Regions from separate parts of the Paenibacillus sp. S-38 genome, predicted to be linked through region 3. Evidence: a T-box and tRNA genes for the amino acid it is inferred to sense, from the RefSeq annotation. Region 3 holds a T-box; the other regions hold tRNA genes.
The links. A T-box is a leader RNA that pairs with one kind of tRNA and senses whether it is charged. The one in region 3 lies ahead of ileS (isoleucine--tRNA ligase), so its partner is inferred to be a tRNA-Ile.

Region 1 (5,210 bases), 3.1 Mb from region 3:
TCAACTTCACTTCCGGGAACAGCCCCTATTTTTGCGGAGTTCCCGTCGGTTCCTGAGCAGCAGCCGGTGCAATGGTCGCCCGCTTCCTTCTCGGCCTGGAGGGCTTGCGGCTTGGCCCCTTTTCTTGGCGCTCCAAATGGGTGAGGATCGGCACGATCAGCGGGGTGCGCTGCATCGTCTTCTCTAAGTGGGAAGAGAGCACCTCTGTGATTCTTGCTTTCCAACCTTCTTCGGTATTCACGCCCTGCTTGATAAGGCGAGAAACGGCCCTGCGGGTCAGTGCGGTCGCTCTCTGGATAATCTCGCTGGCTTCCTTCACGAAGACGAAGCCGCGGGAGATGAGCTCCGGACCGGAGAGAACCGCCGTCCAATCTTCGTTGACAACCATAAGCACCAGAATAACCCCGTTGTTCGACATATGGCGGCGGTCGGCGAGAATATCGCTGCGCACCTGCCCTATTTTGTTGCCGCTGACCAGCATTTCACCGGAAGGCACCTTGCGGCCCTTACGAGCCTGCCTGCGGTTCAGGTGGAGCACTTCGCCGATATCGAGGACGAACGAACGGTCCTGCGTAATGCCCAGTTCTTCGGCCAGCTGTGCATGCTTGAGCAGCATCCGGTATTCGCCGTGAATCGGTACGAGGAACTTCGGCTTGATGAGGCTGAGCATCAGCTTCAGGTCCTCTTGGCAGCCGTGGCCCGAAGCATGGATATCGATGACGGAACCATAGATCACGTTGGCTCCTGCACGGAACAACAGATCAATATTTTTGTTGATGTTCTGTGTATTTCCCGGAATTGGAGAAGAGGAGAAGATTACCGTATCGCCCGGATGGATCTGCACCTTGGAATGCGCACCGCTGGCAATGCGGGACAGAGCGGCATTCGGTTCACCTTGGCTGCCCGTACAAATAATAACGATGCGCCGGTCCTCGAACTTGTCCAGCTGCTGGATGTCGATCTGCATTCCTTGAGGAATGCGGATATACCCCAGTTCCTGCGCAATACGGAACACGCGCTCCATGCTCCGGCCTTGAATCGCAATCTTCCGGCCTGTCGCTTCTGCAGCTTCCACTACCTGCTGAAGACGGTGCACGTTCGAAGCGAATGTAGCGAACAGAATGCGTCCTTCACAGGTACGGAAAGTGTCATATACGGCGGCACCTACGGATTTCTCAGATGGCGTATAGCCGGGCTTCTCACTGTTCGTGCTGTCCGCAAGCAGGGCCAGAACCCCTTGGCTGCCAAGCTCCGACATCTTGTAGATGTTGGCCCGGTGCCCCACCGGTGTCATGTCGAACTTGAAGTCCCCGGTATGGACAATAATTCCTTCTGGTGTGTCGACGGCTACCCCGAGCGAATCGGGAATACTATGGTTCGTATGGAAGAAATGCACCCGCAGCTTATCGAGCTGGATCACGGTCTCTTCCTTGACGACCTGCAGATGCACCAGCTTGTCGAGCTTGTGTTCTTCAAGCTTGGCTCTGACCAAGCCGATGGTAAGAGGCGCTCCATAGACCGGTACACGAAGCTCCCTGAGGATGAACGGCAGACCGCCGATATGATCCTCATGGCCGTGTGTCAGGAAGATACCCTTCACTTTATCCTGATGTTGAACCAAATACTCGATATTCGGAATGACATAGTCGACACCCGGCAGGTCGCTTCTAGGGAATTTTACACCCGCGTCCACGACAACAATCTCTTCGCCGTATTCGATGACATACATGTTCTTTCCGATTTCGCCCAAACCGCCGAGAGCGATGATTTTTACGTTATGTTTCGGTGTTCCGCGTTCTTCTGCGTTTTGAGCCTTTGCGCTGATCTCGTCCATGTGCAATCCTTTCACCTGCTCTATTTAGTATGAGAGCCGTTCGCCTCGCTTCAATTTCTCAATGACTGCCTGTAAGTCTTCTTTCTTCACTCTCCAGTGTCTACCGATCTTGAATCCGGGGATGGCTCCTTCATTCACCAGCTTATATGTGGTTATTTCACTGATTTGCAAGTATTTGGCTACCTGGGCAACCGTCATGATTTCCTGATCCTGATCCATCGGGGGGAGCACCCTTTCGTACGTACCTCTAACATTCACCTTTTCATTATATGGGTTTAATTGGACAACGTCAAAGTAAATCCAAGAGGCTCCCGGCTAATAAGGGATATTTATATTAAAAAAGTTTATACTCAGTTATAGTGAGGATAAAACCATTCACTGGAATGATCTCAAACGGCATCAGTCCCCCCGCCTCTCCTTCTTACCGCTGCCCGATCTTTCCCTTCCGAGTCCATAGGCATCCTTGTGCCAGCATGTCATCAGTCTTCCCTGTTTTCCCCACTCCCAACCCGTTTGAGATGGTCTTTATTGCCACTTCAAAGCGCTTACAATTGTTCTTGTTATCTCTTGTTACCCCTACTTCACCATACTGCTTTTTATTGAATCGTCAGTCGGTTTCCACGCTTTTAAGCAAAAAAACGTGCCCTAGACCCAGAGCACGTTTGTGATTTCATATCTATATTCCATGTCCAGCCAATGCTGTACCCAGAGTATCCGAAATGGTCGGGACGACACGATTTGAACATGCGACCCCCTGGTCCCAAACCAGGTGCTCTACCAAGCTGAGCTACGTCCCGATAGGATAAGAAAAACGTTCCCTGAGAGATTCGAACTCCCGACCTTTTGATTCGTAGTCAAACGCTCTATCCAGCTGAGCTAAGGGAACAAAGAAAAATATGGAGCGGAAGACGGGAATCGAACCCGCGACCCTCGCCTTGGCAAGGCGATGCTCTACCGCTGAGCCACTTCCGCAACCTGATGCGCTCGAGAGGACTCGAACCTCCACGGCTGTTACCCCACTAGAACCTGAATCTAGCGCGTCTGCCAATTCCGCCACGAACGCATGAAGCAAATAAAGATGAAAAGTGAGCCATGTAGGACTCGAACCTACGACACCCTGATTAAAAGTCAGGTGCTCTACCGACTGAGCTAATGGCTCAAACTAAAATGGCTGGGGATCTAGGATTCGAACCTAGGCATGACGGAGTCAAAGTCCGTTGCCTTACCGCTTGGCTAATCCCCAATAAGAAAAATTGGCAGGGGCAGCAGGAATCGAACCCACACCAAAGGTTTTGGAGACCTTTGTTCTACCTTTAAACTATGCCCCTGTATTGGTTGCGGGGGCAGGATTTGAACCTGCGGCCTTCGGGTTATGAGCCCGACGAGCTACCGGGCTGCTCCACCCCGCGATAGTTTGGTGAACGCTGACGGGATCGAACCGCCGACCCTTACCCTGTCAAGGTAATGCTCTCCCAGCTGAGCTAAGCGTTCATATATGGTGACCCGTAGGGGATTCGAACCCCTGTTACCTCCGTGAAAGGGAGGTGTCTTAACCCCTTGACCAACGGGCCTTGCTTATAAATGGGCCCTAGTGGACTCGAACCACCGACCTCACCCTTATCAGGGGTGCGCTCTAACCAGCTGAGCTAAGGGCCCTCATGATGTTTAAATCTTACGGCTTATCCCACGAAAGTGGTACCGCTTGGCGACGTTCTACTCTCCCAGGACCCTGCGGTCCAAGTACCATCGACGCTGGAAGGCTTAACGTTCGTGTTCGGGATGGGTACGCGTGGTTCCCTTCCGCCATCATCACCAAACGGTTATTCAAGGCTTGTACCTTGAAAACTGGATATACATTCGAGTATATTATTTTGCGTTCCGTTGTGCTTCGCACAAAGGTCACTACCAAAATGATATATCCTCACTCGCTAGCTAAAGATCTAAACCTTAGTATTGCTGCCGCTTCCTTGCGGAAGCTGTTGGATAAGCCCTCGACCGATTAGTATTCGTCAGCTCCACACGTTGCCGCGCTTCCACCCCGAACCTATCAACCTCGTCGTCTACAAGGGGTCTTACTGACTTGGGAAATCTCATCTTGAGGGGGGCTTCACGCTTAGATGCTTTCAGCGCTTATCCCGTCCGTACTTGGCTATCCAGCCGTGCTCCTGGCGGAACAACTGGTACACCAGCGGTACGTCCATCCCGGTCCTCTCGTACTAAGGACAGCTCCTCTCAAATTTCCTGCGCCCGCGACAGATAGGGACCGAACTGTCTCACGACGTTCTGAACCCAGCTCGCGTACCGCTTTAATGGGCGAACAGCCCAACCCTTGGGACCTACTTCAGCCCCAGGATGCGATGAGCCGACATCGAGGTGCCAAACCTCCCCGTCGATGTGGACTCTTGGGGGAGATAAGCCTGTTATCCCCAGGGTAGCTTTTATCCGTTGAGCGATGGCCCTTCCATTCGGTACCACCGGATCACTAAGCCCGACTTTCGTCCCTGCTCGACCTGTTTGTCTCGCAGTCAAGCTCCCTTATGCCTTTGCACTCTTCGAATGATTTCCAACCATTCTGAGGGAACCTTGGGGCGCCTCCGTTACGCTTTAGGAGGCGACCGCCCCAGTCAAACTGCCCACCTGACACTGTCCCCGCACCGGATCACGGTACCAGGTTAGAACTCCGATACGATCAGGGTGGTATCCCAACGGCGCCTCCACCCAAGCTGGCGCTCAGGCTTCTCAGGCTCCCACCTATCCTGTACAGATCGTACCAAAGTCCAATATCAAGCTGCAGTAAAGCTCCATGGGGTCTTTCCGTCTTGTCGCGGGTAACCTGCATCTTCACAGGTATTAAAATTTCACCGGATCTCTCGTCGAGACAGCGCCCAAGTCGTTACGCCATTCGTGCGGGTCAGAATTTACCTGACAAGGAATTTCGCTACCTTAGGACCGTTATAGTTACGGCCGCCGTTTACTGGGGCTTCGGTTCACAGCTTCGGGTTACCCCTAACCGCTCCCCTTAACCTTCCAGCACCGGGCAGGCGTCAGCCCGTATACTTCGCCTTGCGGCTTCGCACAGACCTGTGTTTTTGCTAAACAGTCGCTTGGGCCTTTTCACTGCGGCCCCCTCGGGCTATTCACCCTACCGAGGCACCCCTTCTCCCGAAGTTACGGGGTCATTTTGCCGAGTTCCTTAACGAGAGTTCTTCCGCGCGCCTTAGCATGCTCTGCTCGCCTACCTGTGTCGGTTTGCGGTACGGGCACCTTCTCCCTGGCTAGAGGCTTTTCTTGGCAGCCTGAACTCATGACCTTCGGTACTTAAGTTTCCCTCCCCATCACAGCTCAGCCTTATCGATGTGCGGATTTGCCTGCACAT
Region 2 (7,737 bases), 2.6 Mb from region 3:
ATGTGGTAATTCGCATGTACCATGCAGTGAATACATAGCTGCATCGGAGGCAGACGAGGGGAACTGAAACATCTAAGTACCCTCAGGAAAAGAAAACAATAGTGATTCCGTCAGTAGCGGCGAGCGAAAGCGGATAAGCCCAAACCAAGGAGCTTGCTCCTTGGGGTTGTAGGACGTCAATGTGGGTAGAGCAGAGTAGGCGAACAGGTCTGGAAAGGCCGGCCAGAGTGGGTAAAAGCCCCGTAACCGAAATTCTGCGAACACCCTAGACGGATCCTGAGTACCGCGAGACACGTGAAACCTCGTGGGAAACCGGCAGGACCATCTGCCAAGGCTAAATACTCCCTGGTGACCGATAGTGAAGCAGTACCGTGAGGGAAAGGTGAAAAGAACCGCGGGAGCGGAGTGAAAAAGAACCTGAAACCGTGTGCTTACAAGAAGTCAGAGCCCGTTCATGGGTGATGGCGTGCCTTTTGTAGAATGAACCGGCGAGTTACGTTCCCGTGCGAGGTTAAGGTGAGAAGCCGCAGCCGCAGCGAAAGCGAGTCTGAATAGGGCGAATGAGTACGTGGACGTAGACCCGAAACCGTGTGATCTACCCCTGTCCAGGGTGAAGGTGCGGTAACACGCACTGGAGGCCCGAACCCACGAATGTTGAAAAATTCGGGGATGAGGTGGGGGTAGCGGAGAAATTCCAATCGAACTCGGAGATAGCTGGTTCTCCCCGAAATAGCTTTAGGGCTAGCCTCGGGTTAGCGTTGCGGAGGTAAAGCACTGATTGGGTGCGGGGCCCGCCAAGGGTTACCAAGTCCAGTCAAACTCTGAATGCCGCAAACGTGATGCCCGGGAGTCAGACAGTGAGTGCTAAGATCCATTGTCAAGAGGGAAACAGCCCAGATCATCAGCTAAGGTCCCCAAGTGTGTGTTAAGTGGGAAAGGATGTGGAGTTGCACAGACAACCAGGATGTTGGCTTAGAAGCAGCCACCATTGAAAGAGTGCGTAATAGCTCACTGGTCGAGTGACTCTGCGCCGAAAATGTAACGGGGCTAAACACACCACCGAAGCTATGACTAGATATCTATGATATCCTGGGGTAGGGGAGCGTTGTATGCGGGTTGAAGGTTGATCGTGAGGACAGCTGGACTGCATACAAGTGAGAATGCCGGTATGAGTAACGAAAAGATCAGTGAGAATCTGATCCGCCGAAAGCCTAAGGGTTCCTGAGGAAGGCTCGTCCGCTCAGGGTAAGTCGGGACCTAAGGCGAGGCCGAAAGGCGTAGTCGAAGGACAACAGGTTGAAATTCCTGTACCACCGTGAACCGTTATGAGCAATGGGGTGACGCAGAAGGATAGTGACGCGAGCTGATGGATGCTCGTCCAAGCAGTGAGGCTGATGTGCAGGCAAATCCGCACATCGTAAGGCTGAGCTGTGATGGGGAGGGAAACTTAAGTACCGAAGGTCATGAGTTCAGGCTGCCAAGAAAAGCCTCTAGCCAGGGAGAAGGTGCCCGTACCGCAAACCGACACAGGTAGGCGAGCAGAGCATGCTAAGGCGCGCGGAAGAACTCTCGTTAAGGAACTCGGCAAAATGACCCCGTAACTTCGGGAGAAGGGGTGCCTCGGTAGGGTGAATAGCCCGAGGGGGCCGCAGTGAAAAGGCCCAAGCGACTGTTTAGCAAAAACACAGGTCTGTGCGAAGCCGCAAGGCGAAGTATACGGGCTGACGCCTGCCCGGTGCTGGAAGGTTAAGGGGAGCGGTTAGGGGTAACCCGAAGCTGTGAACCGAAGCCCCAGTAAACGGCGGCCGTAACTATAACGGTCCTAAGGTAGCGAAATTCCTTGTCAGGTAAATTCTGACCCGCACGAATGGCGTAACGACTTGGGCGCTGTCTCGACGAGAGATCCGGTGAAATTTTAATACCTGTGAAGATGCAGGTTACCCGCGACAAGACGGAAAGACCCCATGGAGCTTTACTGCAGCTTGATATTGGACTTTGGTACGATCTGTACAGGATAGGTGGGAGCCTGAGAAGCCTGAGCGCCAGCTTGGGTGGAGGCGCCGTTGGGATACCACCCTGATCGTATCGGAGTTCTAACCTGGTACCGTGATCCGGTGCGGGGACAGTGTCAGGTGGGCAGTTTGACTGGGGCGGTCGCCTCCTAAAGCGTAACGGAGGCGCCCCAAGGTTCCCTCAGAATGGTTGGAAATCATTCGAAGAGTGCAAAGGCATAAGGGAGCTTGACTGCGAGACAAACAGGTCGAGCAGGGACGAAAGTCGGGCTTAGTGATCCGGTGGTACCGAATGGAAGGGCCATCGCTCAACGGATAAAAGCTACCCTGGGGATAACAGGCTTATCTCCCCCAAGAGTCCACATCGACGGGGAGGTTTGGCACCTCGATGTCGGCTCATCGCATCCTGGGGCTGAAGTAGGTCCCAAGGGTTGGGCTGTTCGCCCATTAAAGCGGTACGCGAGCTGGGTTCAGAACGTCGTGAGACAGTTCGGTCCCTATCTGTCGCGGGCGCAGGAAATTTGAGAGGAGCTGTCCTTAGTACGAGAGGACCGGGATGGACGTACCGCTGGTGTACCAGTTGTTCCGCCAGGAGCACGGCTGGATAGCCAAGTACGGACGGGATAAGCGCTGAAAGCATCTAAGCGTGAAGCCCCCCTCAAGATGAGATTTCCCAATTAGTAAGACCCCTTGTAGACGACGAGGTTGATAGGTTCGGGGTGGAAGCGCGGCAACGTGTGGAGCTGACGAATACTAATCGGTCGAGGGCTTATCCACTAGCTTCCGCAAGGAAGCGGCAGCAGTAATGTAGATGTTAGTCTTAAGCTAGCGAGTGAGGATATATCATTTTGGTAGTGACCTTTGTGCGAAGCACAACGGAACGCAAAATGATATACCCGAATGTATATCCAGTTTTCAAGGTACAAGCCTTGAATAATCGTTTGGTGATGATGGCGGAAGGGAACCACGCGTACCCATCCCGAACACGAACGTTAAGCCTTCCAGCGTCGATGGTACTTGGACCGCAGGGTCCTGGGAGAGTAGAACGTCGCCAAGCAGCCATTGTAAGCCCGCCTATGGGTGGGCTTTTTCATGCGGCTAATTCATAAGGGCCCTTAGCTCAGCTGGTTAGAGCGCACCCCTGATAAGGGTGAGGTCGGTGGTTCGAGTCCACTAGGGCCCACCATATAACTTTATAAACGCATGGGGCCATAGCTCAGCTGGGAGAGCGCCTGCCTTGCAAGCAGGAGGTCAGCGGTTCGATCCCGCTTGGCTCCACCATGATTTACTTTAGTATGGCCCGTTGGTCAAGGGGTTAAGACACCTCCCTTTCACGGAGGTAACAGGGGTTCGAATCCCCTACGGGTCATGTTTCCATGGAGGCTTAGTGAAGTGGCTAAACACGGCAGACTGTAAATCTGCTCTCATCGAGTTCGGTGGTTCGAATCCATCAGCCTCCACCACTTCTTTTCATTGCAATATTCCCTGATAGCTCAGTTGGTAGAGCACTCGACTGTTAATCGAGTTGTCACAGGTTCGAGTCCTGTTCGGGGAGCCATATGGAGGCTTAGCTCAGCTGGGAGAGCATCTGCCTTACAAGCAGAGGGTCGGCGGTTCGATCCCGTCAGCCTCCACCATAACGTTTTACCTTTGGCTTGGAGCCGTGGTGTAGAGGCCTAACATGCCTGCCTGTCACGCAGGAGACCGCGGGTTCGAATCCCGTCGGCTCCGCCATTTGTATCCCTTGTAGTAAGGCTCGGTAGCTCAGTCGGTAGAGCAGAGGACTGAAAATCCTCGTGTCGGCGGTTCGATTCCGTCCCGAGCCACTTTCTTTTCCCTAAGAGCCATTAGCTCAGTCGGTAGAGCACCTGACTTTTAATCAGGGTGTCGTAGGTTCGAGTCCTACATGGCTCACTTTCAGGTATGCGGTCGTGGCGGAATTGGCAGACGCGCTAGATTCAGGTTCTAGTGGTGTAACAGCCGTGGAGGTTCGAGTCCTCTCGACCGCACCAACACCTGCGGAAGTGGCTCAGCGGTAGAGCATCGCCTTGCCAAGGCGAGGGTCGCGGGTTCGATTCCCGTCTTCCGCTCCAATTATAAAATTCGGCGCTGTAGCCAAGTGGTAAGGCAGGGCTCTGCAAAAGCCCTATCCCCGTGTTCGACTCCGGGCAGCGCCTTTTTTATAGATCTGTGTTCCCTTAGCTCAGCTGGATAGAGCGTTTGACTACGAATCAAAAGGTCGGGAGTTCGAATCTCTCAGGGAACGCTTGACGGGATGTAGCTCAGCTTGGTAGAGCACCTGGTTTGGGACCAGGGGGTCGCATGTTCAAATCGTGTCATCCCGATAAAGCAGGGAGCCCATCGCGGGCTCTTTTGTTTATGAAATTGCCGCAACTGTGTCGCTCTCTGGGTCAGGCAGCCAAGGCTTTAGCTGCCATCGGAGGAAAGAGCTTTAGGTTTCTTTTTCGGAGAAAGTTGATGTATAATAAGTTCTGTAGCACGGGGCCATAGCTCAGCTGGGAGAGCGCCTGCCTTGCAAGCAGGAGGTCAGCGGTTCGATCCCGCTTGGCTCCACCAACATGCTTCCATAGCTCAGTAGGTAGAGTGCATCCATGGTAAGGATGAGGTCACCGGTTCGATCCCGGTTGGAAGCTTTTGTGGAGAGGTGTCCGAGTGGTCGAAGGAGCACGACTCGAAATCGTGTAGGCGTGTGAGCGTCTCGTGGGTTCGAATCCCACCCTCTCTGCCAGAATTGCTTTATGTCGTATGGAGAGATACCCAAGTGGCTCAAGGGGACCCTCTGCTAAGGGGTTAGACTGCGCAAGTGGTGCGAGGGTTCGAATCCCTCTCTCTCCGGTTTCTTCTTAATCATATGATCGCTTAGCTCAGCTGGGAGAGCATTACCTTGACAGGGTAAGGGTCGGCGGTTCGATCCCGTCAGCGATCACCAACCATGCCGTCGTAGCTCAGCGGTAGAGCAACGCACTCGTAATGCGTAGGTCGGAGGTTCGATTCCTCTCGACGGCACCAGACCAGTACCGGGTCCGATCCCTGTGGCGGGGATCTTATGGAGAGGTGTCCGAGCTGGCCGAAGGAGCACGATTGGAAATCGTGTAGGCGTCACAAGCGTCTCGAGGGTTCGAATCCCTCTCTCTCCGTTGGCAGTATCCAAGCCCGCGGCCGTTGGCCGCGTAACTGAGCGGTTGTGGTGGAATGGCAGACACGCTATCTTGAGGGGGTAGTGGGCTTACGCCCGTGGAGGTTCGAGTCCTCTCAACCGCATACAAGAAATAACGACTAGGTACGGAAAGAAGGGCCCATAGGGCTCTTTTTTCATTTCCGGGCATCGTAGTACTATAATGCAGGCATTCTATGGGGCGGCAGCAGAGGCCGGATATAATGTTGGGAGGCCTGGCGGGCTGCAGGATTCAATTTGGCTGCTCAGGGCCTGCAAACCCAGGGCGGAGTGGGCAGTTGAAGCGCTATTGATTAGGGCCATGCAAGGCTGATGCAGGAGCTGCAAGAAGCGTCTTGTACAACCCCCGCTTTTTTGGTATCCTTAGCGAATTAGGGAGTTTGAGAGGTGCTGGCGTGGAAAGCCTTCAGGTACGCAAAGTATTGAACAACAACGTCATCATTGCGGTCCACCCGGAATACGGCGAGACGGTGGTGATCGGTAAAGGCATCGGCTTCAGCCGGAAGCAGGGCGACGCCATCGCTCTGGACAGCATCGAGAAGATGTTCATCCTGACCAATGAGAAAGCGAAGGAGCAGTATAAGCTCTTGATGCATCAGGTCGATGAGAAGCTGATTGAGGTCATGAACGACGTCATTTTTTATATATCGCAGCATGCCGGAGCTCCGCTCAATGAACAGATTCATATTGCACTTACGGATCATATTGCCTTCGCCATCAAACGGTACCGGCAGCAGATCCCGATTCACAATCCGTTTCAGTATGAGACCCGGGAGCTCTATCCGCGGGAATACCTGCTCGCGCAGCACGCCATTGATGAGATCAACCGCCGCTTGCTTGTACAGCTGCCGGAAGATGAAGTGGGCTTTGTAGCGCTTCATATTTACAGCGCTATCACGAACCGGCACGTTCTGGAGGTCAAGGAGCATTCACGGCTTGTTACCGATCTTATTGATCTCATTGAGCGCAAGCTGGAGATCAAGATCAAGAAGGACAGTCTGGATTATGCGCGACTGCTGCGTCATTTGATGGTAGCGCTTGAGAGGATCCGGCGTGGCGAGAGGGTAGAAGAGCCTACGAAGATTGCGGAGATTATCAAGAATGAATACCCGGAGATGTATTCGTTTGCATGGACGCTGATGAAGGTAATCCAGCAGCGCATGCAGCAGCCTGTCTATGAGGCGGAAGCCATTTATTTGACGATCCACCTGCAGCGGATGCTTCCGAGTGATGGGGCTTAGAGCAAAAGTGGTCGAATTTGTGAAGAGGGATTGTGCTCCATTCGGGAGCGTGCTATAATCTCTCGTGTACAGAGCCTTTTGGTTCATCAAACAACGGAATAGTTTCGTGTTACTGATTCGATCAGGCATGAGTAAGCAAGGAATGTTAATGATTTGGCCTATTTGGGTTAACCTACCCTTAGGACTTTCATTACACCTTGTTTGCGCATGCCTTTTTTCGTTTGCTGAATCCAAGGGTAAATGAAGGATAAAAGGAGAGGAAGGCTCATGTTCAAGCAATTGTTCGGCGTGCTGCAGAAGGTCGGCAAAGCGCTGATGCTTCCGGTGGCCATCCTGCCTGCAGCAGGGATTCTGCTTGCACTCGGGAATGTGCTTCACAACGCATCGCTGCTCGAGCTGATGCCGGCACTGAATGCCGGATGGGTACAGCTCATTGCTACGGTGATGGAGCAGGCGGGGAACATCGTATTCTCCAACCTGGCGCTTCTGTTTGCCGTCGGTGTAGCCGTAGGTTTGGCCGGCGGAGATGGCGTCGCGGGGATCGCGGCGATCATCGGATTTTTGATTATGAACGTCACCATGGGGGTCTTCAAAGGCGTGACCCCGGAGATGGTCAAAACGGATATGTCGTATGCTAACGTGCTCGGGATCAATACCCTGCAGACCGGCGTCTTCGGCGGGGTTATCATCGGGATCCTGGCCGCATCGATGTACAACCGGTTCTTCAAAATCCAGCTGCCTTCGTATCTCGGCTTCTTCGCGGGCAAGCGGTTCGTTCCGATCATTACAGCCGTCTCGTCGCTGGTACTCGGGATCCTGATGATCTTCATCTGGCCTCCGATTCAGAGCGGCCTCAATCACTTCTCGCATAACATGCTGGATGCGAATCCGACGCTCGCGGCCTTCTTCTTCGGCCTTATCGAACGCTCCCTGATTCCATTCGGGCTTCATCACATTTTCTACTCGCCGTTCTGGTTCGAATTCGGACAGTACGTGGACAAGGCGGGCGAAATCGTACGCGGCGACCAGAAGATCTTCTTCGCCCAGTTGAAAGACGGCGTTACGCTTACTGCAGGTACATTCATGGTCGGTAAATTCCCGTTCATGATGTTCGGACTTCCTGCAGCTGCGCTGGCGATCTATCACGAAGCCAGACCAGAGCAAAAGAAATACGTTGCCGGTATCATGGGTTCCGCGGCACTGACATCGTTCCTGACAGGGATTACGGAGCCGCTCGAGTTCTCGTTCCTGTTCGTGGCACCGTTCCTGTTCGCCATTCACGCGGTCT
Region 3 (7,737 bases):
GAGATCTTGAATCACGAAGGATAACGCATATATTAGAGAGGTGAACTCCTTGAATTTCAACATCGTCGGCTATGTAGCTACCCTGATTCAAATTTATCAATACCTCATCATCGCGTACGTCCTCTTATCCTGGCTGCCGAACGCCCGGGAGAGCTTTATCGGCGAATTCCTCGGCAAGCTGTGCGAGCCGTATCTCGGCATCTTCCGCCGTATTATTCCGCCGCTCGGCGGCATGATCGACATCTCGCCGATCGTCGCCCTGATCGCCCTGCAGTTCGTGGGCCAAGGAATCATCGCGATCGTGGATTTCTTCTTCTAACGGACGGATTCTAACGGACGGAGCCTGCCAATGTCAACCGATCAGATCTACTCGCATTTTCATCCCGACGAGCACCGGTTCGTCGATAAGGCGGCCGAATGGGTGGCCCGGGCGGAGCAGCACGAAGCGAAGCTGACCGATTTCCTGGACCCGCGGCAGGCCTTTATTCTCACCACCCTGGTCAACCGCAGCATGGATGTGCAGCTCCTGCTGAACGGGGGGCATCCGTCCGCCGAACGCAGGCGGGCCTGGGTTGCACCGGACTACCGGGTGCTCGAATCGGAGGATCCCGGCATCACGCTGCTGTCCATCACTTCCCCGGACGACAAGCTGGAAGATCTCGACCATGGCGATTACATGGGCGCGATTCTCGGCCTCGGCATCAAGCGGGAGAAGGTGGGGGACATCCATGTACGGCCGGACGGCTGCCACATCCTCGTGGCGTCCGAGATTGCCGATTACTTCCGGCTCAACCTGAACCAGGTGCACCGGGTGCATGTCATGACCGAGGTGCTGCCGCTGGACCGGCTGCAGTTCACCGAGGTGAAGTTCGAGGAGCTCCAGCTGTCCCTAGCGTCCCTGCGTCTGGACGGGATCGTCAGCGACGTATACCGTCTTAGCCGGGCGAAGGTGCTCGTGCCGATCAAGGCCGGGCGCTGCAAGGTCAACTGGAAGCAGGAAGAGGACCCAAGCAAGCCGCTGCGCGAAGGGGATGTCGTGTCGCTCCAGGGGGCGGGCCGGTTCAAGGTGCTGGAAGTCGAAGGTGTCACCAAAAAGGGGAGAACCCGTATCAGAATCGGCAAGTACACGTGACTGCCGATTTTTTTGCTGTTCAGGGACGGGGACGGTGCAGGCGGCGAGGGCTTCGGTGAGAGCTATTGCGGCCAGCCGAAGAAAAGAGGCGGATTCCGTCTGAAACCATCGTTTTTTCGCAGGATAGGGGAAATTTTGGGCAGAAGTGCAGGAAAAATCGGGATGGTGTCGAATATACCCAAGTAACAAAGTTGGTTTCGCTAAATTTGCAGGAGGTGCACCGATGGCTTTAACACCGCTCGATATACATAACAAGGAATTCAGCCGGTCCTTTCGCGGGTACGATGAAGACGAAGTCAACGAATTTCTCGACCAGGTGATCAAGGATTACGAGGCCCTGATCCGTGAAAATAAAGAGCTGCAGAACCAGCTGCTGACCATTCAGGAACGACTCGACCATTTTGCCAATATAGAAGAAACACTGAGCAAGACGATTATCGTGGCGCAGGAAGCGGCGGACGAAGTTAAGCACAATTCGAAGAAAGAAGCGCAGCTCATCATCAAGGAAGCGGAGAAGAATGCGGACCGCATCATCAATGAGTCGCTGTCGAAGTCGCGCAAGATCTCCATGGAGATCGAAGAGCTGAAGAAGCAGGCTTCCATCTACCGCACCCGGTTCCGCACGCTGATCGAGGCGCAGCTGGAGCTGCTGAGCAAGGAAGACTGGAGCTCGCTGGAGCGGACGGAAGTCGAGCAGCCGTAACGAAACAGGCGGCCGGCCCCATATAGAGGGAAGGCACATGAAGGATGGTCGATACGGCCGGGGACGTACCCAAAAGTTGACGTCAGACCTGCTATCGGCTATACTCCATATAAAGTTAACATGAGCGAAAGCGATGACCGGGACGAGTAGTCCGTGTTCTGACCGAAGCCAGCGAACCGGGGAATGGTGGGAGCCCGGTCTTCGGCGCCGGATGAAGATCCCCCGGGAGCATCTCTTGAAAGCAACCAGTAAAGAGTATCGGCCGATCCCGTTATCGATCAAGGAGTGAAGACACTCCTGTTTCGCTCTGCGCATACAGATGTGCAGCTAGGCGATTTGGGGAGTTCTTAATCAGGGTGGTACCGCGAGACTTCTCGTCCCTATGGGATGACGGAGTCTTTTTTTGCTGCCAATGGGCAGCGGGGGAAGCCGATACGGACAAGTTGAAGGAGTGGAAGCAAGATGGATTATGGCAAAACACTGAATCTGCTGCAGACGGACTTCCCGATGAGAGGGAACCTGCCGCAGGCGGAACCGAAGATGCAGCAGCACTGGGAAGAGACGGACATCTACCGTCAGGTCCAGGAGAGCCGCAAGGGCAAACCGAAGTTCATTCTGCACGACGGGCCTCCGTACGCGAACGGGGACATTCATATCGGCCATGCGCTGAACAAAATCCTGAAGGACATCATCGTCCGCTTCAAGACGATGCAGGGCTATAACGCGCCTTATGTACCGGGCTGGGATACGCACGGTCTGCCGATCGAGCAGGCGATCGCCAACGGCGGCAAGGTCGACCGCAAGAAGATGAGCGTGTCCGAATTCCGCGACTACTGTAAGGCGTATGCGCTGGAGTGGGTGGAGAAGCAGAAAACCCAGTTCAAGCGACTAGGAATCCGCGGCGACTGGAACAACCCGTATATCACGCTGCAGCCGAAGTATGAGGCCCAGCAGATCCGCCTCTTCGGCGGGATGGTCAACAAGGGCTATATCTATAAGGGCCTGAAGCCGGTCTATTGGTCCCCGTCCTCGGAGAGTGCCCTGGCCGAAGCCGAGATCGAGTACAAGGACAAGACGTCCTCTTCGATCTATGTCGCCTTCGACGTAGCGGACGGCAAAGGCAAGCTGCCCGAGGACGCAGCGATCGTCATCTGGACGACGACTCCTTGGACGCTGCCGGCGAACCTCGGCATCTCGCTGCATCCGGACTTCGACTATGTTACGGTCGAGACCGGCGGACGCAAGTTCGTACTGGCGCAGGGCCTGCTCGAAGCCGCTGCGAAGGAGATCGGCTGGACCGACGTCAAGGTTCTCGCGACACATAAGGGCAGCGAGCTGGAGCTTGTGCTCTGCAAGCACCCGTTCTATGACCGCACGTCGCTCGTCATGACCGGAGAGCACGTTACGCTGGAAGCCGGTACGGGCTGCGTACACACGGCGCCGGGCCATGGAGAAGACGACTTCGTGATCGGCCAGCGCTACAACCTCGGAGTGCTCTGCCCGGTGGACGACCAGGGGCATATGACGGCCGAAGCGCCGGGCTTCGAAGGCCTGTTCTACGACAAGGCCAGCAAGGTGGTCATCGAGAAGCTACAGGAATCGGCGCATCTGCTTCACCAGGCGACGATCCAGCACCAGTACCCGCATGACTGGCGGACGAAGAAGCCGGTCATCTTCCGGGCAACGGAGCAGTGGTTCGCTTCCATCGACAAGTTCCGCAGCGAAATGCTCGAAGAGATCAAGAAGATCAACTGGACGCCGGAATGGGGCGAGATCCGTCTGCACAACATGATCGCAGAGCGCGGCGACTGGTGCATCTCCCGTCAGCGCGCCTGGGGTGTGCCAATCCCGATCTTCTACTGCCGCAGCTGCAACGAGCCGCTCGTGAACGAAGCGACGATCGAGCAGGTGGCGAAGATCTTCGAGGAAGAAGGCTCCAACGCCTGGTTCCTGCGCGAAGAGAAAGAGCTGCTGCCGGCAGGTACGGTGTGCACCAAGTGCGGACATGATCACTTCCGCAAGGAGACGGACATCATGGACGTATGGTTTGACTCCGGTTCGAGCCACATGGCTGTGCTTGAAGCGCGTGAAGACCTGCAGTGGCCGGCCGACCTGTATCTCGAGGGCTCCGACCAATACCGCGGCTGGTACAATTCCTCGCTGATCACCGGTGTGGCCGTGAAGGGGCAGTCCCCTTACAAGGGCATCCTGAGTCACGGGTTCACGCTCGACGGCGAAGGCCGCAAGATGTCCAAGTCGCTCGGCAACACGGTCGATCCGAACCAGGTGTGCAACAAGCTGGGAGCGGATATTCTCCGCCTGTGGGTATCCTCGACGGACTACCAGTCGGATGTCCGTATCTCCGATAACATCCTGAACCAGACGTCGGAGGGCTACCGCAAGATCCGCAACACGCTGCGCTTCCTGCTCGGGAACCTGTCGGACTTCAGCCCGGCGGCAGACCGCGTCTCCGTGCAGGAGATGAGCGAGCTCGATCGCTATGCGATGCTCCGTCTGAACCGGCTGATCGAGCGTGTGGTGGCGGCGTATGAGAAGTACGAGTTCCATGTGGTGTACCAGGCCGTTCACCATTTCTGCGCGGTCGAGATGAGCGCCTTCTACCTCGACATTCTGAAGGACCGGCTCTATGCCTCCCTTCCGCAGGATCCAGCACGCCGCGCCGCACAGACGGTATTATACGAAGCGCTCACGGTTATAACTAAACTGATTGCGCCGATCCTCCCGCATACCTCCGACGAGGTATGGAAGTACATTCCGGGAACGGACCTGCCAAGCGTTCAGCTGGCCTACATGCCGGAAGTGGACGCTTCCGTCTTCGACGAAGCGCTGGAGCGCAAGTGGGAGCAGCTTGGAGCGATCCGCGACGATGTGCTGAAGGCACTGGAAGAAGCGCGCAAAGAAAAGCTCATCGGCAATTCGCTCAGCGCCGCGGTTCATCTCTATCCAACCGCAGACACTGCCGCATTCCTCGGCGGCTTCGAGCGTCTGGATCTGCTCTTCATCGTCTCGGCGGTGGTCGTTCATGAAGCAGGCGAAGCAGCCCCTGAGGGAGCCCATGCGTTCAAGGGACTGTCGGTTCAGGTTGCGACAGCCGAAGGCGAGAAGTGCGAACGCTGCTGGATCGTGACCCCGGAGGTGGGTCACAGTGAGCAGCACCCGGCACTCTGCAAGCGGTGCGCCGGTGTGATCGAAGAGACGGCAGGCGTATAAGCGCGGAAGTCCAGGCAGGAAAGTAAAAAAACGAGCCGTTTCCCGGCGGGCCCGCTGACAGCAGCGGGCCCGGGAGCAGCTCGTTCTGTTGTTTTACCCCGGCACAGCTCAGGCCTGCCGGGACCTGGAGGAGGGATGCTTCCATGGAGTCGAACCGCATCGTACCGAATTCCGACACGCAGCGGCCCCCGCAGCCGGTAAGGCAGCAGGAGCTGCTGGAGCAGGTGCACGACAAGGTCACCGAGATTGCAGCCGGCATGGAGAAGAAGCAGATTGCCGAATATCTGCAGCTCATGAATGATCCGAAGCGTCTGCTCTGGCTGAATCTGATCAGCGGAGTGGCCCGCGGTGTGGGTATCGCCTTTGGTATCACGGCCTTTACCACGGGGCTCCTCTATTTGCTTAAAGGACTGGGAGCATTGGATCTGCCGATTATCGGCGGATTCATAGCCGATCTTATCGAGCATGTGCAGTACCAGATGCGCAGATACTGATATACGGGTTCCTTAGGCATCCTTAGAGGCATGTGCAGCCTTTACTGGTAGCTGTCCTCATCCTCGGGATCGGGCTCGAGGAGGCCGTACCCTTCACCATTGCGCATATAATTCCTGTAGGTGCCGTTGCGGACAACCGTAACCGCCTGGCCGTAAATGTCGGTGGCTACGAAGCTCTCGAACGCTTCGACGTAGCCGGCATTCTCATCCGCTTCAATCTCGATTTCGTTATAGCTGTCCGATTCGTTCGGATTCTCGGCATACGCCGGCGAGGTCGAGGAGCCGTAGCTCTCGAGGATCTGCCAGGCATCCTCTCCGTCAAAGCCGTTCTGGTCAGGCTGATCATCCATCGATGTACGGCCGAAAGGCGGATTCAAGAACTGCTCTTCCACCGGTCTCTCGAGCGGCTCCGGAGCCGGATGGGGGACGTGCTCGACGCAGAACATGGTTGTCGGTATCGCCTGCAGACGTTCGAAATCGATCGCCGCACCGCAGGACCGGCAGGTGCCGTATTCTCCGGCAGCCATCCGCTCCAAGGCTTCGTTCACGCCGGTGAGATGGCGCTCGGCATTCTCGAGCAGGGCGATGTCCTTGGACCGCTCGAACATCTCGGTTCCCATGTCCGCCGGGTGGTTGTCGTTCGTCGAGAGCTCGCCGGTCTGCACGCGGACGGAATCGCCGAGTCCGAAGTGTTCGTTCTCGTTCAGATGCTGCTGGAGCCAAGCCTGCTCTTCTTGGAGCTTGCTTTTCAACTGCTCAAACTGATCACGGGTCAGTGTGGGGTTCGGTTGATGTTCAGTCACCTTCAGCGCCTCCTTCAATACACTCGCACTGCCGTTATTTTTCACAGACCGGGCCCGTTTTACAATGCCAGATATTATGTCCTGGCGGGAGGGCGGCGGCCTTCTCTTCACAGGGAAGCATCGGTTTCACACCAGTGCCTGGCAGTTCACCTTGGTAAGGAGTTGTTATTTTGAAATACTACATTTACGCATTCATTGTGCTGCTTGTGGATCAGGCAACGAAGTGGATGATCGTGAGCAACCTGACGCTGGGCGAAACCGTACCGGTCATCGGGGAGTTCTTCCAGATCACCTCGCACCGCAACCGCGGCGCGGCCTTCGGGATTCTCCAGAACCAGCGCTGGTTCTTCCTGCTGATCACTGTCGGCGTAGTTGTCGGCGTTGTCTGGTACCTGCGCAAGATGCTGCGCGAAGGCAAGCGCCTGCTGCCTTTTGCCCTCTCGCTGCTGCTGGGCGGGGCCCTGGGGAATTTTATTGACCGGGCGCTGTTCGGGGAAGTCGTGGATTTTCTCTATTTCCACTTCCGCTTCTCCTTCTTCGGCTACCCGGTGGATTATCCGTACCCGATCTTTAACGTGGCCGATATGGCGATCGTGACCGGGGTGGGGTTGATCTTCCTCGATTCGATCCTGGCGTGGCGCCGGGAGGCACGGGAAGCCAGAGAGATGAGCGCAAGACAAGCGGAAAGCGGGGACATTCAGCCATGAGAGAACAAAACGAAGATGAACTTCAGATAAGCGGGCAGTGGGCTGAGGAAGGCGAAGGTGCGCTCGAGTGGAACGTTGGGCCGGAGGAGGCAGGTGAGCGGATCGACAAGTTCCTCGCCGAAATGCTCGAGGACGGACTTGACGTCTCCCGTACCCAGCTCCAGCAGTGGATCAAGGACGGTCACGTGACGATCAGCGGCCGTACGGTGAAGCCGAATTACAAGCTGGCCGAAGGAGATCTGCTGAAGCTCGTTGTACCGGAGCCGCAGGAGCTTGAGCTGACGGCCGAGAATATTCCGCTGGACGTCGTCTATGAGGATTCCGACGTGATCGTCGTGAACAAGCCGCGCGGGATGGTCGTCCATCCGGCGCCGGGGCACTACAGCGGCACGCTCGTCAACGCGCTTCTCTATCACTGCAAGGATTTGTCGGGCATCAACGGCATCATGCGCCCGGGCATTGTCCACCGGATCGACAAGGACACGTCCGGCCTGCTCATGGCCGCCAAGAACGATCTGGCCCATGCCGGACTCACGGAGCAGCTCAAGGAGCACAGTGCGACGCGCAAGTACATCGCCCTCGTACATGGAAACGTCCCGCATGAGAACGGAACGGTCGATGCGCCGATCGGCCGTGATCCCAAGGACCGCAAGCTCTATACGGTCAC
Region 4 (7,737 bases), 3.9 Mb from region 3:
TTTCATTTGATGTGTATTCTCAAGGTGGCGATTTTAACTAGAAAATGGAAGGGGGCTAATGACTTGCAATCGAAAGGGCAGCCGTGATATATTACTTTCCCGGGACGCTTAAGTGCTCCGGTTACAAATTATCAGGATTTAAGTCGTTGAAAATTAAATCTTGATTTATTGTAAACAATATGGTAGATTACATCTCGCGGAAAAATTTCGCGATTGAAATCTTCTAGTGCTGGTCTTACGGGTCATCCTTAGATTGGATAACATTAGTAGGTTGCATAATGAGATGAAATATGCTACATTGATTCTCGCCGCTGAAAAGGCGGACGAAATCGAAACGAATTGCCCTTTGAAAACTGAACAACGAGTGAGTGTTAAATATAGAGACTCAGCGATGAGTTTCTGCCAAGCTTCAAAATGAGTCATCAGCTTTTCTTTAATGGAGAGTTTGATCCTGGCTCAGGACGAACGCTGGCGGCGTGCCTAATACATGCAAGTCGAGCGGAGCACTTCGGTGCTTAGCGGCGGACGGGTGAGTAACACGTAGGCAACCTGCCTGTAAGATCGGGATAACTACCGGAAACGGTAGCTAAGACCGGATAGCTGGTTTCGGTGCATGCCGGAATCATGAAACACGGGGCAACCTGTGGCTTACGGATGGGCCTGCGGCGCATTAGCTAGTTGGGGGGGTAATGGCCCACCAAGGCGACGATGCGTAGCCGACCTGAGAGGGTGATCGGCCACACTGGGACTGAGACACGGCCCAGACTCCTACGGGAGGCAGCAGTAGGGAATCTTCCGCAATGGGCGCAAGCCTGACGGAGCAACGCCGCGTGAGTGATGAAGGTTTTCGGATCGTAAAGCTCTGTTGCCAGGGAAGAATGTCGTGGAGAGTAACTGCTCTGCGAATGACGGTACCTGAGAAGAAAGCCCCGGCTAACTACGTGCCAGCAGCCGCGGTAATACGTAGGGGGCAAGCGTTGTCCGGAATTATTGGGCGTAAAGCGCGCGCAGGCGGTTTTTTAAGTCTGGTGTTTAAGCCCGGGGCTCAACCCCGGTTCGCACCGGAAACTGGAAGACTTGAGTGCAGGAGAGGAAAGCGGAATTCCACGTGTAGCGGTGAAATGCGTAGAGATGTGGAGGAACACCAGTGGCGAAGGCGGCTTTCTGGACTGTAACTGACGCTGAGGCGCGAAAGCGTGGGGAGCAAACAGGATTAGATACCCTGGTAGTCCACGCCGTAAACGATGAGTGCTAGGTGTTAGGGGTTTCGATACCCTTGGTGCCGAAGTAAACACAATAAGCACTCCGCCTGGGGAGTACGCTCGCAAGAGTGAAACTCAAAGGAATTGACGGGGACCCGCACAAGCAGTGGAGTATGTGGTTTAATTCGAAGCAACGCGAAGAACCTTACCAGGTCTTGACATCCCTCTGAAAGCCCTAGAGATAGGGTCCTCCTTCGGGACAGAGGAGACAGGTGGTGCATGGTTGTCGTCAGCTCGTGTCGTGAGATGTTGGGTTAAGTCCCGCAACGAGCGCAACCCTTGACTTTAGTTGCCAGCATTAAGTTGGGCACTCTAGAGTGACTGCCGGTGACAAACCGGAGGAAGGTGGGGATGACGTCAAATCATCATGCCCCTTATGACCTGGGCTACACACGTACTACAATGGCCGGTACAACGGGAAGCGAAGTCGCGAGATGGAGCGAATCCTTAGAAGCCGGTCTCAGTTCGGATTGCAGGCTGCAACTCGCCTGCATGAAGTCGGAATTGCTAGTAATCGCGGATCAGCATGCCGCGGTGAATACGTTCCCGGGTCTTGTACACACCGCCCGTCACACCACGAGAGTTTACAACACCCGAAGCCGGTGGGGTAACCCGCAAGGGGGCCAGCCGTCGAAGGTGGGGTAGATGATTGGGGTGAAGTCGTAACAAGGTAGCCGTATCGGAAGGTGCGGCTGGATCACCTCCTTTCTATGGAGATCATGGCCATGAAGATGGCCGGATCAAATCGGCAGCGCAAGCTGCATCAACCGCGTATGCGGGACACTCACTCGTGTTCAGTTTTGAAAGGTGCAATGCCTTTCAAACTCAATGTTTGTTCCTTGAAAACTGGATATACGAAACAAACTAGCTGAAGTATCTAATGTTTTTTATTAGCTGCCTAGCGAGATGTTTTATTTTGGTAGAGACCTTTGAGCGAAGCTCAACGGAACGCAAAATAAAATCATCGAGCGACTTGGTTAAGCTATTAAGAGCACACGGAGGATGCCTAGGCACCAGGAGCCGAAGAAGGACGTGGCGAACAACGATAATGCCTCGGGGAGCCGTAAGCAGGCTTTGATCCGGGGATGTCCGAATGGGGAAACCCACATGTGGTAATTCGCATGTACCATGCAGTGAATACATAGCTGCATCGGAGGCAGACGAGGGGAACTGAAACATCTAAGTACCCTCAGGAAAAGAAAACAATAGTGATTCCGTCAGTAGCGGCGAGCGAAAGCGGAGAAGCCCAAACCAAGGAGCTTGCTCCTTGGGGTTGTAGGACGTCAATGTGGGTTAAGCAGAGTAGGCGAACAGGTCTGGAAAGGCCGGCCAGAGTGGGTAAAAGCCCCGTAACCGAAATTCTGCGAACACCCTAGACGGATCCTGAGTACCGCGAGACACGTGAAACCTCGTGGGAAACCGGCAGGACCATCTGCCAAGGCTAAATACTCCCTGGTGACCGATAGTGAAGCAGTACCGTGAGGGAAAGGTGAAAAGAACCGCGGGAGCGGAGTGAAAAAGAACCTGAAACCGTGTGCTTACAAGAAGTCAGAGCCCGTTCATGGGTGATGGCGTGCCTTTTGTAGAATGAACCGGCGAGTTACGTTCCCGTGCGAGGTTAAGGTGAGAAGCCGCAGCCGCAGCGAAAGCGAGTCTGAATAGGGCGAATGAGTACGTGGACGTAGACCCGAAACCGTGTGATCTACCCCTGTCCAGGGTGAAGGTGCGGTAACACGCACTGGAGGCCCGAACCCACGAATGTTGAAAAATTCGGGGATGAGGTGGGGGTAGCGGAGAAATTCCAATCGAACTCGGAGATAGCTGGTTCTCCCCGAAATAGCTTTAGGGCTAGCCTCGGGTTAGCGTTGCGGAGGTAAAGCACTGATTGGGTGCGGGGCCCGCCAAGGGTTACCAAGTCCAGTCAAACTCTGAATGCCGCAAACGTGATGCCCGGGAGTCAGACAGTGAGTGCTAAGATCCATTGTCAAGAGGGAAACAGCCCAGATCATCAGCTAAGGTCCCCAAGTGTGTGTTAAGTGGGAAAGGATGTGGAGTTGCACAGACAACCAGGATGTTGGCTTAGAAGCAGCCACCATTGAAAGAGTGCGTAATAGCTCACTGGTCGAGTGACTCTGCGCCGAAAATGTAACGGGGCTAAACACACCACCGAAGCTATGACTAGATATCTATGATATCCTGGGGTAGGGGAGCGTTGTATGCGGGTCGAAGGTTGATCGTGAGGACAGCTGGACTGCATACAAGTGAGAATGCCGGTATGAGTAACGAAAAGATCAGTGAGAATCTGATCCGCCGAAAGCCTAAGGGTTCCTGAGGAAGGCTCGTCCGCTCAGGGTAAGTCGGGACCTAAGGCGAGGCCGAAAGGCGTAGTCGAAGGACAACAGGTTGAAATTCCTGTACCACCGTGAACCGTTATGAGCAATGGGGTGACGCAGAAGGATAGTGACGCGAGCTGATGGATGCTCGTCCAAGCAGTGAGGCTGATGTGTAGGCAAATCCGCACATCGTAAGGCTGAGCTGTGATGGGGAGGGAAACTTAAGTACCGAAGGTCATGAGTTCAGGCTGCCAAGAAAAGCCTCTAGCCAGGGAGAAGGTGCCCGTACCGCAAACCGACACAGGTAGGCGAGCAGAGCATGCTAAGGCGCGCGGAAGAACTCTCGTTAAGGAACTCGGCAAAATGACCCCGTAACTTCGGGAGAAGGGGTGCCTCGGTAGGGTGAATAGCCCGAGGGGGCCGCAGTGAAAAGGCCCAAGCGACTGTTTAGCAAAAACACAGGTCTGTGCGAAGCCGCAAGGCGAAGTATACGGGCTGACGCCTGCCCGGTGCTGGAAGGTTAAGGGGAGCGGTTAGGGGTAACCCGAAGCTGTGAACCGAAGCCCCAGTAAACGGCGGCCGTAACTATAACGGTCCTAAGGTAGCGAAATTCCTTGTCAGGTAAATTCTGACCCGCACGAATGGCGTAACGACTTGGGCGCTGTCTCGACGAGAGATCCGGTGAAATTTTAATACCTGTGAAGATGCAGGTTACCCGCGACAAGACGGAAAGACCCCATGGAGCTTTACTGCAGCTTGATATTGGACTTTGGTACGATCTGTACAGGATAGGTGGGAGCCTGAGAAGCCTGAGCGCCAGCTTGGGTGGAGGCGCCGTTGGGATACCACCCTGATCGTATCGGAGTTCTAACCTGGTACCGTGATCCGGTACGGGGACAGTGTCAGGTGGGCAGTTTGACTGGGGCGGTCGCCTCCTAAAGCGTAACGGAGGCGCCCCAAGGTTCCCTCAGAATGGTTGGAAATCATTCGAAGAGTGCAAAGGCATAAGGGAGCTTGACTGCGAGACAAACAGGTCGAGCAGGGACGAAAGTCGGGCTTAGTGATCCGGTGGTACCGAATGGAAGGGCCATCGCTCAACGGATAAAAGCTACCCTGGGGATAACAGGCTTATCTCCCCCAAGAGTCCACATCGACGGGGAGGTTTGGCACCTCGATGTCGGCTCATCGCATCCTGGGGCTGAAGTAGGTCCCAAGGGTTGGGCTGTTCGCCCATTAAAGCGGTACGCGAGCTGGGTTCAGAACGTCGTGAGACAGTTCGGTCCCTATCTGTCGCGGGCGCAGGAAATTTGAGAGGAGCTGTCCTTAGTACGAGAGGACCGGGATGGACGTACCGCTGGTGTACCAGTTGTTCCGCCAGGAGCACGGCTGGATAGCCAAGTACGGAAGGGATAAGCGCTGAAAGCATCTAAGCGTGAAGCCCCCCTCAAGATGAGATTTCCCAATTAGTAAGACCCCTTGTAGACGACGAGGTTGATAGGTTCGGGGTGGAAGCGCGGCAACGTGTGGAGCTGACGAATACTAATCGGTCGAGGGCTTATCCACTAGCTTCCGCAAGGAAGCGGCAGCGGAACTTTAGGTCTTTAGCTAGCAAGCGAGGAGATATCTTTTTGAAAGCGATCTTTATGCGAAGCATAACGGAGCGCAAAAAGATGTACCCGAACGTATATCCAGTTTTCAAGGTACAAGCTGCCTTGAATATGTATTACCGTGTATCCTGGCCGATACACAAACCGTTTGGTGATGATGGCGGAAGGGAACCACGCGTACCCATCCCGAACACGAACGTTAAGCCTTCCAGCGTCGATGGTACTTGGACCGCAGGGTCCTGGGAGAGTAGAACGTCGCCAAGCGGTACCACCTTCGTGGGACAAGCCGTATGAATTAAACATCATGAGGGCCCTTAGCTCAGCTGGTTAGAGCGCACCCCTGATAAGGGTGAGGTCGGTGGTTCGAGTCCACTAGGGCCCACCATATAACTTTATAAACGCATGGGGCCATAGCTCAGCTGGGAGAGCGCCTGCCTTGCAAGCAGGAGGTCAGCGGTTCGATCCCGCTTGGCTCCACCATGATTTACTTTAGTATGGCCCGTTGGTCAAGGGGTTAAGACACCTCCCTTTCACGGAGGTAACAGGGGTTCGAATCCCCTACGGGTCAGTTCCCATGGAGGCTTAGCTCAGCTGGGAGAGCATCTGCCTTACAAGCAGAGGGTCGGCGGTTCGATCCCGTCAGCCTCCACCATTATGCCGCTGTAGCTCAATTGGTAGAGCAACTGACTTGTAATCAGTAGGTTGGGGGTTCAAGTCCTCTCGGCGGCACCATTGTTTTGTGGAGGCTTAGTGAAGTGGCTAAACACGGCAGACTGTAAATCTGCTCTCATCGAGTTCGGTGGTTCGAATCCATCAGCCTCCACCACTTCTTTTCAGTAATTTTATTCCCTGATAGCTCAGTTGGTAGAGCACTCGACTGTTAATCGAGTTGTCACAGGTTCGAGTCCTGTTCGGGGAGCCATATGGAGGCTTAGCTCAGCTGGGAGAGCATCTGCCTTACAAGCAGAGGGTCGGCGGTTCGATCCCGTCAGCCTCCACCATATTTCTTTAAACTGACGCGGGGTGGAGCAGCCCGGTAGCTCGTCGGGCTCATAACCCGAAGGCCGCAGGTTCAAATCCTGCCCCCGCAACCAAATATTTTGTGTGGAGCCGTGGTGTAGAGGCCTAACATGCCTGCCTGTCACGCAGGAGACCGCGGGTTCGAATCCCGTCGGCTCCGCCATTCTTCTTTTACTTGTTTTTTTGCTTTGGCGGTCGTGGCGAAGTGGTTAACGCACCGGTTTGTGGATCCGGCATTCGAGGGTTCAATTCCCTTCGACCGCCCCATTTTTAACCCATTGGGGATTAGCCAAGCGGTAAGGCAACGGACTTTGACTCCGTCATGCCTAGGTTCGAATCCTAGATCCCCAGCCATTCAGTTTGAGCCATTAGCTCAGTCGGTAGAGCACCTGACTTTTAATCAGGGTGTCGTAGGTTCGAGTCCTACATGGCTCACGTTTTTAATTTCATATGCGGTTGTGGTGGAATGGCAGACACGCTATCTTGAGGGGGTAGTGGGCGTAAGCTCGTGGAGGTTCGAGTCCTCTCAACCGCACCATCTAACTTTATATGCGGTCGTGGCGGAATTGGCAGACGCGCTAGATTCAGGTTCTAGTGGTGTAACAGCCGTGGAGGTTCGAGTCCTCTCGACCGCACCACCTGCGGAAGTGGCTCAGCGGTAGAGCATCGCCTTGCCAAGGCGAGGGTCGCGGGTTCGATTCCCGTCTTCCGCTCCATATTTTACTTGATAAGGCGCCATAGCCAAGTGGTAAGGCAGAGCTCTGCAAAAGCTTTATCCCCAGTTCGAATCTGGGTGGTGCCTTAGCCTTTATGTTCCCTTAGCTCAGCTGGATAGAGCGTTTGACTACGAATCAAAAGGTCGGGAGTTCGAATCTCTCAGGGAACGCTTGACGGGATGTAGCTCAGCTTGGTAGAGCACCTGGTTTGGGACCAGGGGGTCGCATGTTCAAATCGTGTCATCCCGATAAGTCATAACAAAAAGAGTCCATATCGATGGGCTCTTTTTGTTATGTCCGGACTATTTTGTGAAAACGGCGCGAGAAAGAAGAGTCGAGTAGTATTGATCTCCACTCTATCCTTACCGCTTGTGGCCATGGGTAACGGAATTGTGCTCTGTAAGGGCAGAAGTACGGAAAAACGCTTGAGTAAATTCTAGGGCCTGTATGCAAACCTATGCGAGCCACACCATAATCGAAGCTAAGGTCAAAAATGCCCTAAACTTACAGGCCAATTTATCATAGCGTGTGGCTAATCGGCGATAATTCTTCACTTTATTGAAAAAGCATTCGATCAGATGCCTCTCCTTGTAGATTTCCTTATCCCATTCCCGCGGTTTCCGGCGGTTTTTCTTACTTGGTATCACCGAAGTGGCGGATTGTTCCTTTAAAAGGTGGAGAATCCGGTTGTTGTCATAAGCACGGTCGGCCAGGACCTGCTTTTTCGTTAAGTCCATCTGCTTTAGCATCTCGTAGCCGGTTACCGAGTCATGACATTGGCCTCCGGTCAGCACAAACC

Region 1: it has a tRNA-Ile gene. The T-box ahead of ileS (isoleucine--tRNA ligase) is inferred to sense a tRNA for this amino acid. The anticodon was not compared.
Region 2: it has a tRNA-Ile gene. The T-box ahead of ileS (isoleucine--tRNA ligase) is inferred to sense a tRNA for this amino acid. The anticodon was not compared.
Region 4: it has a tRNA-Ile gene. The T-box ahead of ileS (isoleucine--tRNA ligase) is inferred to sense a tRNA for this amino acid. The anticodon was not compared.

The regions. Positions count from the first base shown of each region.
Region 1 covers NZ_CP187970.1:732,817-738,026, reverse strand. The annotation lists gene rnjA (ribonuclease J1) at 26-1,834, opposite strand; gene ACP26L_RS03540 (helix-turn-helix domain-containing protein) at 1,859-2,053, opposite strand; tRNA gene ACP26L_RS03535 (tRNA-Pro) at 2,555-2,631, opposite strand; tRNA gene ACP26L_RS03530 (tRNA-Arg) at 2,647-2,720, opposite strand; tRNA gene ACP26L_RS03525 (tRNA-Gly) at 2,732-2,806, opposite strand; tRNA gene ACP26L_RS03520 (tRNA-Leu) at 2,814-2,897, opposite strand; tRNA gene ACP26L_RS03515 (tRNA-Lys) at 2,921-2,993, opposite strand; tRNA gene ACP26L_RS03510 (tRNA-Gln) at 3,003-3,077, opposite strand; tRNA gene ACP26L_RS03505 (tRNA-Trp) at 3,089-3,162, opposite strand; tRNA gene ACP26L_RS03500 (tRNA-Met) at 3,167-3,243, opposite strand; tRNA gene ACP26L_RS03495 (tRNA-Val) at 3,250-3,325, opposite strand; tRNA gene ACP26L_RS03490 (tRNA-Glu) at 3,331-3,405, opposite strand; tRNA gene ACP26L_RS03485 (tRNA-Ile) at 3,417-3,490, opposite strand; rRNA gene rrf (5S ribosomal RNA) at 3,535-3,651, opposite strand; rRNA gene ACP26L_RS03475 (23S ribosomal RNA) at 3,814-5,210, opposite strand, start outside.
Region 2 covers NZ_CP187970.1:311,549-319,285, forward strand. The annotation lists rRNA gene ACP26L_RS01530 (23S ribosomal RNA) at 1-2,789, shown strand, start outside; rRNA gene rrf (5S ribosomal RNA) at 2,953-3,069, shown strand; tRNA gene ACP26L_RS01540 (tRNA-Ile) at 3,122-3,198, shown strand; tRNA gene ACP26L_RS01545 (tRNA-Ala) at 3,218-3,293, shown strand; tRNA gene ACP26L_RS01550 (tRNA-Glu) at 3,310-3,381, shown strand; tRNA gene ACP26L_RS01555 (tRNA-Tyr) at 3,391-3,475, shown strand; tRNA gene ACP26L_RS01560 (tRNA-Asn) at 3,495-3,570, shown strand; tRNA gene ACP26L_RS01565 (tRNA-Val) at 3,574-3,649, shown strand; tRNA gene ACP26L_RS01570 (tRNA-Asp) at 3,670-3,746, shown strand; tRNA gene ACP26L_RS01575 (tRNA-Phe) at 3,766-3,838, shown strand; tRNA gene ACP26L_RS01580 (tRNA-Lys) at 3,854-3,926, shown strand; tRNA gene ACP26L_RS01585 (tRNA-Leu) at 3,938-4,024, shown strand; tRNA gene ACP26L_RS01590 (tRNA-Gly) at 4,031-4,105, shown strand; tRNA gene ACP26L_RS01595 (tRNA-Cys) at 4,118-4,189, shown strand; tRNA gene ACP26L_RS01600 (tRNA-Arg) at 4,205-4,278, shown strand; tRNA gene ACP26L_RS01605 (tRNA-Pro) at 4,284-4,357, shown strand; tRNA gene ACP26L_RS01610 (tRNA-Ala) at 4,514-4,589, shown strand; tRNA gene ACP26L_RS01615 (tRNA-Thr) at 4,594-4,666, shown strand; tRNA gene ACP26L_RS01620 (tRNA-Ser) at 4,672-4,761, shown strand; tRNA gene ACP26L_RS01625 (tRNA-Ser) at 4,781-4,868, shown strand; tRNA gene ACP26L_RS01630 (tRNA-Val) at 4,887-4,962, shown strand; tRNA gene ACP26L_RS01635 (tRNA-Thr) at 4,968-5,042, shown strand; tRNA gene ACP26L_RS01640 (tRNA-Ser) at 5,082-5,170, shown strand; tRNA gene ACP26L_RS01645 (tRNA-Leu) at 5,212-5,294, shown strand; gene glcT (glucose PTS transporter transcription antiterminator GlcT) at 5,604-6,449, shown strand; gene ptsG (glucose-specific PTS transporter subunit IIBC) at 6,717-7,737, shown strand, end outside.
Region 3 covers NZ_CP187970.1:5,842,796-5,850,532, reverse strand. The annotation lists gene ACP26L_RS25910 (cell division protein SepF) at 1-24, shown strand, start outside; gene ACP26L_RS25905 (YggT family protein) at 50-319, shown strand; gene ACP26L_RS25900 (RNA-binding protein) at 350-1,132, shown strand; gene ACP26L_RS25895 (DivIVA domain-containing protein) at 1,356-1,835, shown strand; T-box leader at 1,960-2,220, shown strand; gene ileS (isoleucine--tRNA ligase) at 2,298-5,066, shown strand; gene ACP26L_RS25885 (DUF5665 domain-containing protein) at 5,210-5,560, shown strand; gene ACP26L_RS25880 (TraR/DksA C4-type zinc finger protein) at 5,602-6,363, opposite strand; gene lspA (signal peptidase II) at 6,534-7,070, shown strand; gene ACP26L_RS25870 (RluA family pseudouridine synthase) at 7,067-7,737, shown strand, end outside.
Region 4 covers NZ_CP187970.1:1,560,035-1,567,771, forward strand. The annotation lists rRNA gene ACP26L_RS07310 (16S ribosomal RNA) at 434-1,970, shown strand; rRNA gene ACP26L_RS07315 (23S ribosomal RNA) at 2,238-5,158, shown strand; rRNA gene rrf (5S ribosomal RNA) at 5,350-5,466, shown strand; tRNA gene ACP26L_RS07325 (tRNA-Ile) at 5,511-5,587, shown strand; tRNA gene ACP26L_RS07330 (tRNA-Ala) at 5,607-5,682, shown strand; tRNA gene ACP26L_RS07335 (tRNA-Glu) at 5,699-5,770, shown strand; tRNA gene ACP26L_RS07340 (tRNA-Val) at 5,779-5,854, shown strand; tRNA gene ACP26L_RS07345 (tRNA-Thr) at 5,859-5,934, shown strand; tRNA gene ACP26L_RS07350 (tRNA-Tyr) at 5,944-6,028, shown strand; tRNA gene ACP26L_RS07355 (tRNA-Asn) at 6,049-6,124, shown strand; tRNA gene ACP26L_RS07360 (tRNA-Val) at 6,128-6,203, shown strand; tRNA gene ACP26L_RS07365 (tRNA-Met) at 6,220-6,296, shown strand; tRNA gene ACP26L_RS07370 (tRNA-Asp) at 6,309-6,385, shown strand; tRNA gene ACP26L_RS07375 (tRNA-His) at 6,414-6,489, shown strand; tRNA gene ACP26L_RS07380 (tRNA-Gln) at 6,502-6,576, shown strand; tRNA gene ACP26L_RS07385 (tRNA-Lys) at 6,585-6,657, shown strand; tRNA gene ACP26L_RS07390 (tRNA-Leu) at 6,675-6,760, shown strand; tRNA gene ACP26L_RS07395 (tRNA-Leu) at 6,774-6,860, shown strand; tRNA gene ACP26L_RS07400 (tRNA-Gly) at 6,864-6,938, shown strand; tRNA gene ACP26L_RS07405 (tRNA-Cys) at 6,954-7,024, shown strand; tRNA gene ACP26L_RS07410 (tRNA-Arg) at 7,035-7,108, shown strand; tRNA gene ACP26L_RS07415 (tRNA-Pro) at 7,114-7,187, shown strand; one part of gene ACP26L_RS07420 (IS5 family transposase) at 7,394-7,737, opposite strand, start outside.